Regions from separate parts of the Virgibacillus sp. M23 genome, predicted to be linked through region 2. Evidence: riboswitches for the same ligand, from Rfam matches in the RefSeq annotation. Region 2 holds a riboswitch; each other region holds the start of a gene.

Region 1 (3,282 bases), on a different contig from region 2:
TGTTGGTGACGAAGGCGGATTTGCACCAAACCTTGCTTCTAATGAAGAAGCTTTACAAACAATTGTGGAAGCAATTGAAGCTGCTGGTTACAAGCCAGGAGAAGAAGTGAAGCTTGCAATGGATGTTGCTGCTTCAGAAATATATGAAGATGGTAAATATAATCTAAAAGGTGAAGGTGTTGTTCGTACTTCTGAAGAGATGGTTGATTGGTATGAAGACATGATCAACAAATACCCAATTATCTCCATTGAAGATGGACTAGATGAAAATGATTGGGATGGATTTAAAGTATTAACAGATCGTCTTGGTGGACGAGTACAGCTTGTCGGAGATGATTTATTTGTAACAAATACTAATAAGCTTTCCAAAGGTATTGAACAAGGTATTGGAAACTCTATCTTAGTAAAAGTTAATCAAATCGGTACATTAACAGAGACGTTCGAAGCAATCGAAATGGCAAAACGCGCTGGCTATACAGCGGTTATCTCACACCGTTCAGGAGAAACAGAAGATGCAACGATCGCTGACATTGCTGTAGCGACTAATGCAGGTCAGATCAAAACAGGTGCACCTTCTCGAACAGATCGTGTAGCTAAATACAATCAACTGCTTCGCATTGAAGATGAGCTAGCAGGCATGGGTGAATATGCTGGTAAGACAGCGTTCTATAACCTAAATAAATAGGGAAGAAAACCTCTTAAGGTATGGTGGTTATACTTTAAGAGGTTTTTTATAGGTTTATCCCACACATATAACTGGCAGTAATAATCCACTTTAAGCAATAAAGTAAAACCACTATGGGGAAGTGGAGGATCGATTGCCGGTAAATGTCCGGTCGGTTCAAAGGATTTTAGGTCTGTGGTGCTAACAATCAATGTGGGATAAATAAAACCCCCACTGATTAAAGTGTCACTTTATGCAGAAGTTGCTTCTATGTTCATAGAAGTTTCTATATTTTTTGAGTTTCTTAAACTTGATTAAATGGACGAATTATGTCATAGTTACTATGGAATTAATAATAGAATACTAAAGTTGTAGGGGGACCAGTGTTGCTGGTTGAGATTGTATCCGTAAGGTACTGACTCTTAGAACCTGATCTGGTTTAAACCAGCGTAGGGAACATGTTTGATACATCAAATATTAAGTTGTATATGCCCTAATGGTGATTAACCATCTAGGGCATTTTTTATAGTCTAAGAAATTATAAAATTTGCGTGTTGAGCTGCGTCCAGCTCCAGCGCCCAGAAACTAGGCTACTTCATCATGAATCGCCCTAATCTAAATCATCATCGGCTCGCAAGCTCACCGTGAGTCCTTTATCTCCGTTGAATCGTCGCTGCGTTGCTAATCGGGTGTTTGCGCTTTTATTCTTAGCGAAGGAATTACAGTCAAACAAGATGATACATACGCTGTTCCTTACAATGAGAAAGGTATTCAAGAGGAGGAAAACATTGAAGAAGCTTTTACTGCTTAGTTTAGGGATTACACTGCTTATATTAACGGCATGTGGTACAGAAGAGAAAGAACAAAGTCAGCAGAACAATGACTCAACAGAAAAGAAAAAGATCTCTGTTGTACTTGATTGGACACCAAATACGAATCATACAGGATTATATGTTGCAAAAGAGAAGGGATATTTTGAAGAGCAAGGCCTTGATGTGGACATAATTATGCCTGGTGAAGCGGGAGCAGATCAGTTAATTGCATCTGGTAAAGCAGATTTTGGTGTGAGTTATCAGGAGGGGATTACTGAAGCTCGTGTACAAGATATACCGATTGTTTCCATTGCTGCTGTTATACAGCATAATACCTCAGGTTTTGCCTCACCCAAGAATAAACAGATTACTACACCTAAAGATTTTGAAGATAAAACATATGGTGGCTGGGGAGCTCCGGTAGAAAAAGCGGTTCTAACCTCACTCATGCAGCAGGAAAATGCTAATGTAGAATCAGTTGATATTATCAACATGGGCGATACGGACTTTTTTACTGCGGTGAAAAGAGATATTGATTTTGCGTGGATTTATTATGGTTGGACTGGTGTAGAGGCAGAGCTCCGTGATGAAGAAATTAATATGGTGTATTTAACCGATTATTCGTCAAATTTAGATTATTACACGCCGGTTTTAGCTACCAATGAAAAAATGATCAAAGATGATCCAGAAACAGTTAAGCAATTCTTAGCTGCAGTATCTAAAGGTTATAATCTAGCAATTGAGCAACCAGAGGAAGCCGCTGATATCTTAATTAACGCTGTTCCTGATTTGGATGCAGAATTAGTAAAAGCAAGTCAAGCTTGGTTAGCGTCAAAGTATCAAGATGATGCGGACCAGTGGGGGAAACAAAAGCAAGAGGTATGGGAGAATTACGCCAATTGGATGTATGAGAATGAGCTGTTAGATAAACCGTTAGATAGTGAAAAAGCATTTACAAATGAGTTTTTACCAGAAACAAAGGAGGAATAAATGATGGCAGATGCACTAGTTAGTATTCAAATTATCCCGAAAACGAAAAATGGTGAAGATGTTATTCCGTATGTGGATGAAGCGATTAAGATTATCGATCATTCCGGAGTTAAGTATCAGGTAAGTCCACTAGAAACTACAATGCAAGGTGATCTTGCAGAACTATTTGGAATTATTGAGAAGATGAATAAAAGGATGACTGAAATTGGTTGTGAAAATGTTATTTCACAGGTGAAGGTTCTTTATCAACCTTCTGGAGCTTCCATGGAACAATTAACGGAGAAGTATCGCTAATGAGAAGATTGCGAGAAAAGGGATGGCGACCAGCTCTGGTCCTCATCCTTTTCCTTATCAGTTGGGAAATAGCTTGTCGTATTTTTTCGATCCCAGCTTGGCTACTACCTGCTCCAAGTGTAATATGGCAAGAAGCTGTCAATGGCTGGCCAAATTATGCTAGTCATCTACAATCGACTATCCAACTATCGATTATCGGATTTATGATAGGCAGCAGTGTAGGTACGCTCGTTGCTGTTTGTCTTCATCTCATTCCGACAGTTAGGGAAGCCTTTTATCCATTATTAATAATATCACAGAATATACCTATTATTATTTTAGCTCCCTTATTAGTAATTTGGTTTGGTTTTGGAATATTGCCGAAATTAATTGTTATTACACTTGTTTGTTTTTTTCCAATAACTATAGCAGCTTTAGATGGATTTAGACAAACAAGTGGAGAACTGAAACACTATATGCAAATGACAGGTGCCAGTAAAGGGCAAATCTTTCGTAAGCTAGAGTGGCCATATGGATTACCTT
Region 2 (3,282 bases):
GCTATTGCTATTGCTACTGCAGCCGTAATTGCTGGTAGACCTGCTCGGATTGCAGCGGGTACCAAAAGCGCACATATTAGGGGTACTGCTGGTGTTGGCCAAAAGAATAGAGATATCAAATAGGTAGCAATAACTAAAACAAAATAAGATATATGACCATTTACCATTATTTTTTGTATTGGCTGAATCATTCGTTTATCTGCACCTAAATCACGTAATGAATTTAATAACGCGAGCATAAAGGTGATGATTAAAAAAATACTAAATAGTTCTTGTGCTGCTACAAGATTTGCATGAAATATTGCGGTAAATCCAGCAATTAGACTACCTTTATAAACCCACGCAATAATAAATGTACCAAATAACGTTGGTAATACGATTCCCTTCCGCATGACCATTGTGCCTATAATTAGTAAGGTAAACAAACCATATAAAATATGGGATATTGAAAGCTCCACGCCAACCTCTTCCTCTCCAATGGATGTGCTATAGCCTATGCAATTCGTACATGTTTAGTTCTTCTAGCGTTGGGTATGATAATAATGAAAGATTGATAAGGAGGTAATTTTAATGAAACCATTTATAAAAGAATATACAAATGATCAGCAATTAAAGGAAGCTATTCAAATACTAAAGGATAAAGGTATTCATAAAGAAGATGTGTATGTTTTATCCCATGATGATGATCGAACAAACCGAATAGCTGATGGTGCGGATGCGAATACCATAGGAATAAGGGAAATGGATATTGGACATGCCGTTGGTAATCTTTTTAGTACACAAGGTGATGAACTAAGAACGAAATTAACCGAAATAGGATTCTCTCAAGCAGAAGCTGAAAACTATGAGGAAGATATGGATGAAGGAAAAGTACTCTTGATTGTAACTAACCATGAGGAAGTTAATAGGTATTTACAATAAAAGCATAAATCTCTACTATACAGTAGTTTTTCATAATTAAACGTTTTAATCTGTCAGTAAGAAAAAGATAACTTGCTTATGATAGGCAAGTTATCAATGCTGTTTCACCAATTCTAATTGGGTGAAGCAGCTTTTCTCATAGTCTAGGAAGAAAATATAAAATTTACCCATTTGGATAAATAGGGGCGTGTTGAGCCGCGTCCAGCTCCAGCGCCCAGAAACGATGTGACTTCACAATCGCCCGCCCTACGAGCTGACTAGCTCCAGTCGCTACGTTTCTAATGCGCTTTTGTTATGAAATAAAGATAATAAAGAGCTTGGGAAAAAACAAAATATTTCTTACTCTGAATAATCATTTTATCAGTCTCGATAATAATTGCCGCAATTGATTAAGCTTGATTTCACCTCTCACTATAACTCTAAACTACTAAATAGAAAATAGTGGGCAAAATCCTCGAGTCAATAACTACCCACTAATCTTCGTATATTTATTATGAGGAAAACTCCTAGATTAAGCGGACATACGTAATAGTGTACGTGGTTGTTTTTGAAATAAAAAGAACACAAGAACCGTACTTAATATAAAGCCAGGTAACATGTACGATCCGTTATATAGCAACGAGTATAACCATACAGGCTGACCTTCTGGCGCAAATTCACCAAAGAATACAATCCCTCCAGTGAAATGGGCTAAAAAGCGTAAAGCTGATCCTAAAAACACGCCTACAGCAATATAATATAGGCTTGTTTTCGTTTTTCCTTCTTTAACTGCTGCTTGGACAGGTTTTGCAAAAATTCCTGCAAAACCTAATACGGTAAACGCAACAATATAATCTAAGAACCCTTGTAGGGGTACGAAGACTGTTGGCCCAAATAATAATTGTAATCCTCCCAACAGCAATCCAGCTAATAAACCGCCCTTGACCCCCCAGCGAAATGCGACAATAAAAATCGGTATCATCGCAAAGGATATGGAGCCACCTTGAGCCCAAACCTTAAATGATAAAAATGGTATAAAATCCAATAAAAATGCAAAAGCTGCAAAAATGGCTACTTCTACTAAAAATAATGTGCGCCTCATATCTTTCTCCTCCCCTTTTTTATGCAGTTAAGTAACTTATCCATACAAAAAAAGCAATGCCAAGGGGAAGACTTCCTGATGGGGAATCTGCTCACATTACTTTTCTGTCCATCAAAAAAGCCACCATCCCTACGCTAGTACTAACTAACAGGTTCAAAGGGTAAGAACAGTTATGTTCACTCTCAGCCAATTGGCTCCCCCTGTAGGCTTCTAACTTATATTTGCTTCTTTTGTCTTACTGTTTAGTGAAACTTCAATCAGTGGGGGTTTTTGTTTATACCTCTGATTGAGAGATAAACTAATCAGACATTTACCGGCAGTCGATTCCCCCACTTACCAATAATGGTTTCACTTTATTCCTTGAAGTGGGGTTCTTACTATCAGTTACATGTGGAATAAATAAGAAACTACTTTTCACTGCCTATTTACTACAAGTATTGTACATGACATATCGTAAAAACACAACAGCGTTACAACGAAAGATATTCGTCAACATCATTGACACATAATTGAATAGCAGCTTCCCAGAATTCAGGCTTAGTTAAATCTGTATCCAAATGTTTTTTAGCAAGATCCTCTACGTTCATGCGACCAGTATCCCTTAAAAGCGAAATATATGCATCTTCAAAACTATCTTCGTTTTCTTGTGCTTTTGCATAGATACCTAGACTGAAAAGATAACCAAATGTATAAGGGAAATTGTAAAATGGCACCCTTGTTATGTGAAAATGTAATTTAGATGCCCAAAAATTAGGATCATACTCCGATAATGCATCACAATATGCCTCTTTCTGTGCTTCTATCATCAAATCGTTTAATCTTTTCACTGGCACTAATCCTTGTTTCCTTTCTTCATAAAAACGCCTTTCAAAGATAAAACGGGAATGTATATTCATAAAAAAAGCAATGCTCCGCTGAATCTTATCCTCTAATAAACTTTTCTTTTCCGCAATCGAACGTGCGCTTTTTACCGACGCATCTGCAACAACCATTTCAGCAAATGTTGACGCTGTTTCAGCAACATTCATTGCATACCGTTGATTAAGTCCATTTACATCATTCATTACATGTTGATGATAAGCATGCCCTAACTCATGAGCTAACGTTGCAATATTAGATGAAGTACCTGAATAAGTCATAAAAATGCGTGTTTGCTTACTATCAGGGAAACTTGTACAAAATCCTCCCGGACGCTTATTTGGACGATCCTCAGCCTCAATCCACCTATTTTCAAAGGCCATTTTCGCAAAATCAGCCATTTGGGGACTAAACTGAGTAAA
Region 3 (3,282 bases), on a different contig from region 2:
CAATTGTTTTGAATCCTGCAATGTTAATTCCTTTTATTTTGATACCGGTTACGTTAACTGTTACGTCATATATAGCATTGGCGACTGGACTAGTTCCAAGAACAGTAGCGATCTTGCCGTGGACAACGCCACCAATATTAAGCGGTTACTTAGTAACTGGAGGAAGCTGGCGTGGAATTGCCTTACAGGTATTTAATTTAACGCTTGCTGTACTTATGTATATACCGTTTATAATGGCAGGAGTTAGAACACTAAGACAACGAAAAGAGGGTTAATACAATGGAAACAACAGAGGATGTTCAAATGTTATCTTTCCAAATTATTTTACATGCTGGAAATGCAAGGTCACATGCGATGGAAGCAATTTCTCATGCAAAGGCATACCAGTTCAACGAGGCACGTCAAAAGATTGAAGCGGCTGATAAAGAATTTAATGATGCACACCATATGCAAACAAAACTTTTACAGGAAGAAGCAGATGGAAAACAAACGAATTTATCCGTAATATTGATCCATGCGCAGGATCATCTAATGACGGCTATGACAGTGAAAGACTTAGCGGTTGAAATGATAGACATGTATGAGAAAATACAAACATTGGAGGGATAATAAAATGAAAATTATACTAGTTTGTTCAGCGGGGATGTCAACGTCTATGCTTGTTAAAAAAATGAAGCAGGCAGCTGAGGAGCGGAATCTAGATGCAGAAATAAATGCAGTTGCTGAATCACAGTTAAAAAATGAATTAGATAATCTAGACGTTGTATTAATTGGTCCACAGGTTCGCTATTTAGAAAAGAAAATTAAAGAACAGGTTGAACCACATGGCATTGCCGTCGATGTAATCGATCAAATGGCATACGGCATGATACAAGGTGATAAAGTTTTAGATCAGGCAGTAGAGCTTGCAAAATAATTTCATACATGAAAGGAATAGCTGCCTGTTTTCTGAAGCGCTGGATTACAGCGCAGCTATTTTTTTATCGTCTAGGAAATAGTGAAATTTGCCAATATGGATAAATAGGCGCGTTTTGGGCCGCGTCCAGCCCCCAGAACTAGGCGACATTCATGTTGTTTGGTCGTATAGCGTTTTAAAGGGATTTATTAGTCTGTTAAAGATGAGCTATCAGAGTTTTCTTATTTAGACCTTTACAATTTATACCAATCTTGTTAAGCTGTTTTTGTTAGAAAATTTAATAGGAAATGTTACAGCACTAGGGGAGCTATTTGGAATAGCTGAGAAAGACGTATTCGTTTTGACCCTCTGTACCCGAACAGGATAATGCCTGCGTGGGAAAGTGTGGTCACCAAGGCTACATAAATGTTGACTGCATTCACAAGGAATGCAGTTTTTAATTTAATGTATAGCAAATCGTTCTCTGTTTTGCAGGTAGTCAGTCTAGTTTTGATCTCGATAGCTCTTTCTATGTGCTGGAAGTCGATTTCTTATTGGGAGGCGATTTTCATGCATGAACAATGGGGATTTTTAGAAAATGTACCACATGATGCTTCCATTAATATGGCATTAGATGAAGCCTTGCTTCATTGGCATTATGAAGGGAAAATACCGCCGACATTACGGTTTTATCGATGGATGAAACCGACACTTTCGATTGGTCATTTTCAAAAAGTAGATGGAAAAATTGACTTAGAAGGTGTAAAAAAACATCAATGTCAGTTTGTACGCAGAATGACAGGTGGAAGTGCGGTATTGCATGATGATGAATTAACATACAGTATTGTTATTTCTGAGGATCATCCTATGATAGCTTCTTCGATTCGCCAAGCTTATTATGATTTGTCGAAAGGAATTCTAAAAGGTTATCAAAACTTAGGAATAGAAGCAACCTACGCTGAATCATTTTCCAAGGAGAGAAGTAGTATTTGCTTCGAGCGGCCTGCTTTTTATGAAATGGTTGCAGATGGTAAAAAACTCTCAGGAAATGCACAAACTAGAAAAAAAGGGGTACTGCTTCAGCATGGATCGATACCGATAACCATGAACATTGATTTGCTATTCGATCTATTTTTATTTCCTTCAGACAAATTGAAAGAAAGAAAAAAACAAGGCTTTTGGAAAAAAGCAACAACAATTAATCAGTTAACAAATCAAGCGCATTCGTACGAAACAATTAAACCTGCTTTTATGGAGGGGTTCTCGAAAGGACTAAACATTAAGTTAGAGCCTTTTTCATTAACGAAAAGTCAATGGGATGAAGTATATAAACTTGCTGAAACAAACTATTCTGATGAGAACACGAGAAAAGGAGCGGTCACCCATGCCTAAAGATCAGACGTATATTCGAAAGCCTGAATGGTTAAAAACAAAGTTAAATACGAATAAATCATACAGAGGACTAAAAAAACTAATGCGTGATAATCGCTTAAACACTGTATGTGAAGAGGCACGTTGCCCGAATATTCATGAATGTTGGAGTGAAAGAAAAACAGCTACCTTTATGATTCTTGGAGATACATGTACACGAGGATGCCGTTTTTGTGCTGTAAAGACTGGACTGCCAAATGAACTGGATTGGGGAGAGCCAGAAAGAGTTGCGGATTCTGTTGTTGTAATGGGGCTTAGACATGTTGTTGTAACAGCAGTTGCTCGCGATGACTTAAACGATGGTGGTGCTGCCGTTTTTGCTGAAACTGTTCGAGCAGTACGAAGAAAAAATCCTGGCTGTACTATCGAAATTCTACCTTCTGATATGAAGGGTGACTATGATAGTCTGCATACACTTATGGATAGTGCTCCAGATATTTTTAACCATAATATTGAAACGGTAAGGAGATTAACAAAACGTGTACGTGCCAGAGCGATGTATGACCGTTCCTTGCAGCTACTTCAACGGGTAAAAGAAATTGCTCCAAACACACCAACAAAATCTAGTATTATGGTAGGTTTAGGAGAAGAAAAAGAGGAGATTATTCAAGCGATGGATGATCTGTTAGCACATCAGGTAGACATTGTAACAATTGGTCAATACTTACAACCAACTAAAAAACATTTAAATGTAGAGCGTTATTATCATCCTGATGAGTTTAAAGAGCTGAAGGAAATAGCTATTAATAAAGGCTTCAGGCACTGTGAGGCAGGTCCATTAGTTCGTTCTTCCTATCATGCAGATGAGCAAGTAACACAAGCTTCTGCACAGCGTCGAATTAATTATATGAAGGGCTATGAGAAACAGGAAAATAAGGAAGTCGACTTCACTTTTTAACTTCATCATGATACGTTATCATGAAACTTCTTATATCTGTTTTTCGTAATAAGAATAG

What was found. A riboswitch is a leader RNA that binds a small molecule or an ion and turns the genes downstream of it on or off. The one in region 2 is predicted to bind thiamine pyrophosphate.
Region 1: another riboswitch for thiamine pyrophosphate. It lies ahead of RVS70_RS07070 (ABC transporter substrate-binding protein); the one in region 2 lies ahead of thiT (energy-coupled thiamine transporter ThiT).
Region 3: another riboswitch for thiamine pyrophosphate. It lies ahead of RVS70_RS19105 (lipoate--protein ligase family protein); the one in region 2 lies ahead of thiT (energy-coupled thiamine transporter ThiT).

The regions. Positions count from the first base shown of each region.
Region 1 is NZ_JAWDHA010000012.1:29,430-32,711, reverse strand. Features, by position in the region: gene eno (phosphopyruvate hydratase) at 1-685, shown strand, start outside; TPP riboswitch at 1,028-1,137, shown strand; gene RVS70_RS07070 (ABC transporter substrate-binding protein) at 1,453-2,466, shown strand; gene RVS70_RS07065 (MTH1187 family thiamine-binding protein) at 2,470-2,760, shown strand; gene RVS70_RS07060 (ABC transporter permease) at 2,760-3,282, shown strand, end outside.
Region 2 is NZ_JAWDHA010000080.1:6,900-10,181, reverse strand. Features, by position in the region: gene RVS70_RS19875 (hypothetical protein) at 1-458, opposite strand, end outside; gene RVS70_RS19870 (general stress protein) at 571-921, shown strand; gene thiT (energy-coupled thiamine transporter ThiT) at 1,433-2,002, opposite strand; TPP riboswitch at 2,111-2,213, opposite strand; gene RVS70_RS19860 (M3 family oligoendopeptidase) at 2,473-3,282, opposite strand, start outside.
Region 3 is NZ_JAWDHA010000072.1:6,021-9,302, forward strand. Features, by position in the region: gene RVS70_RS19090 (PTS sugar transporter subunit IIC) at 1-275, shown strand, start outside; gene RVS70_RS19095 (PTS lactose/cellobiose transporter subunit IIA) at 280-609, shown strand; gene RVS70_RS19100 (PTS sugar transporter subunit IIB) at 614-916, shown strand; TPP riboswitch at 1,207-1,314, shown strand; gene RVS70_RS19105 (lipoate--protein ligase family protein) at 1,466-2,287, shown strand; gene lipA (lipoyl synthase) at 2,280-3,224, shown strand.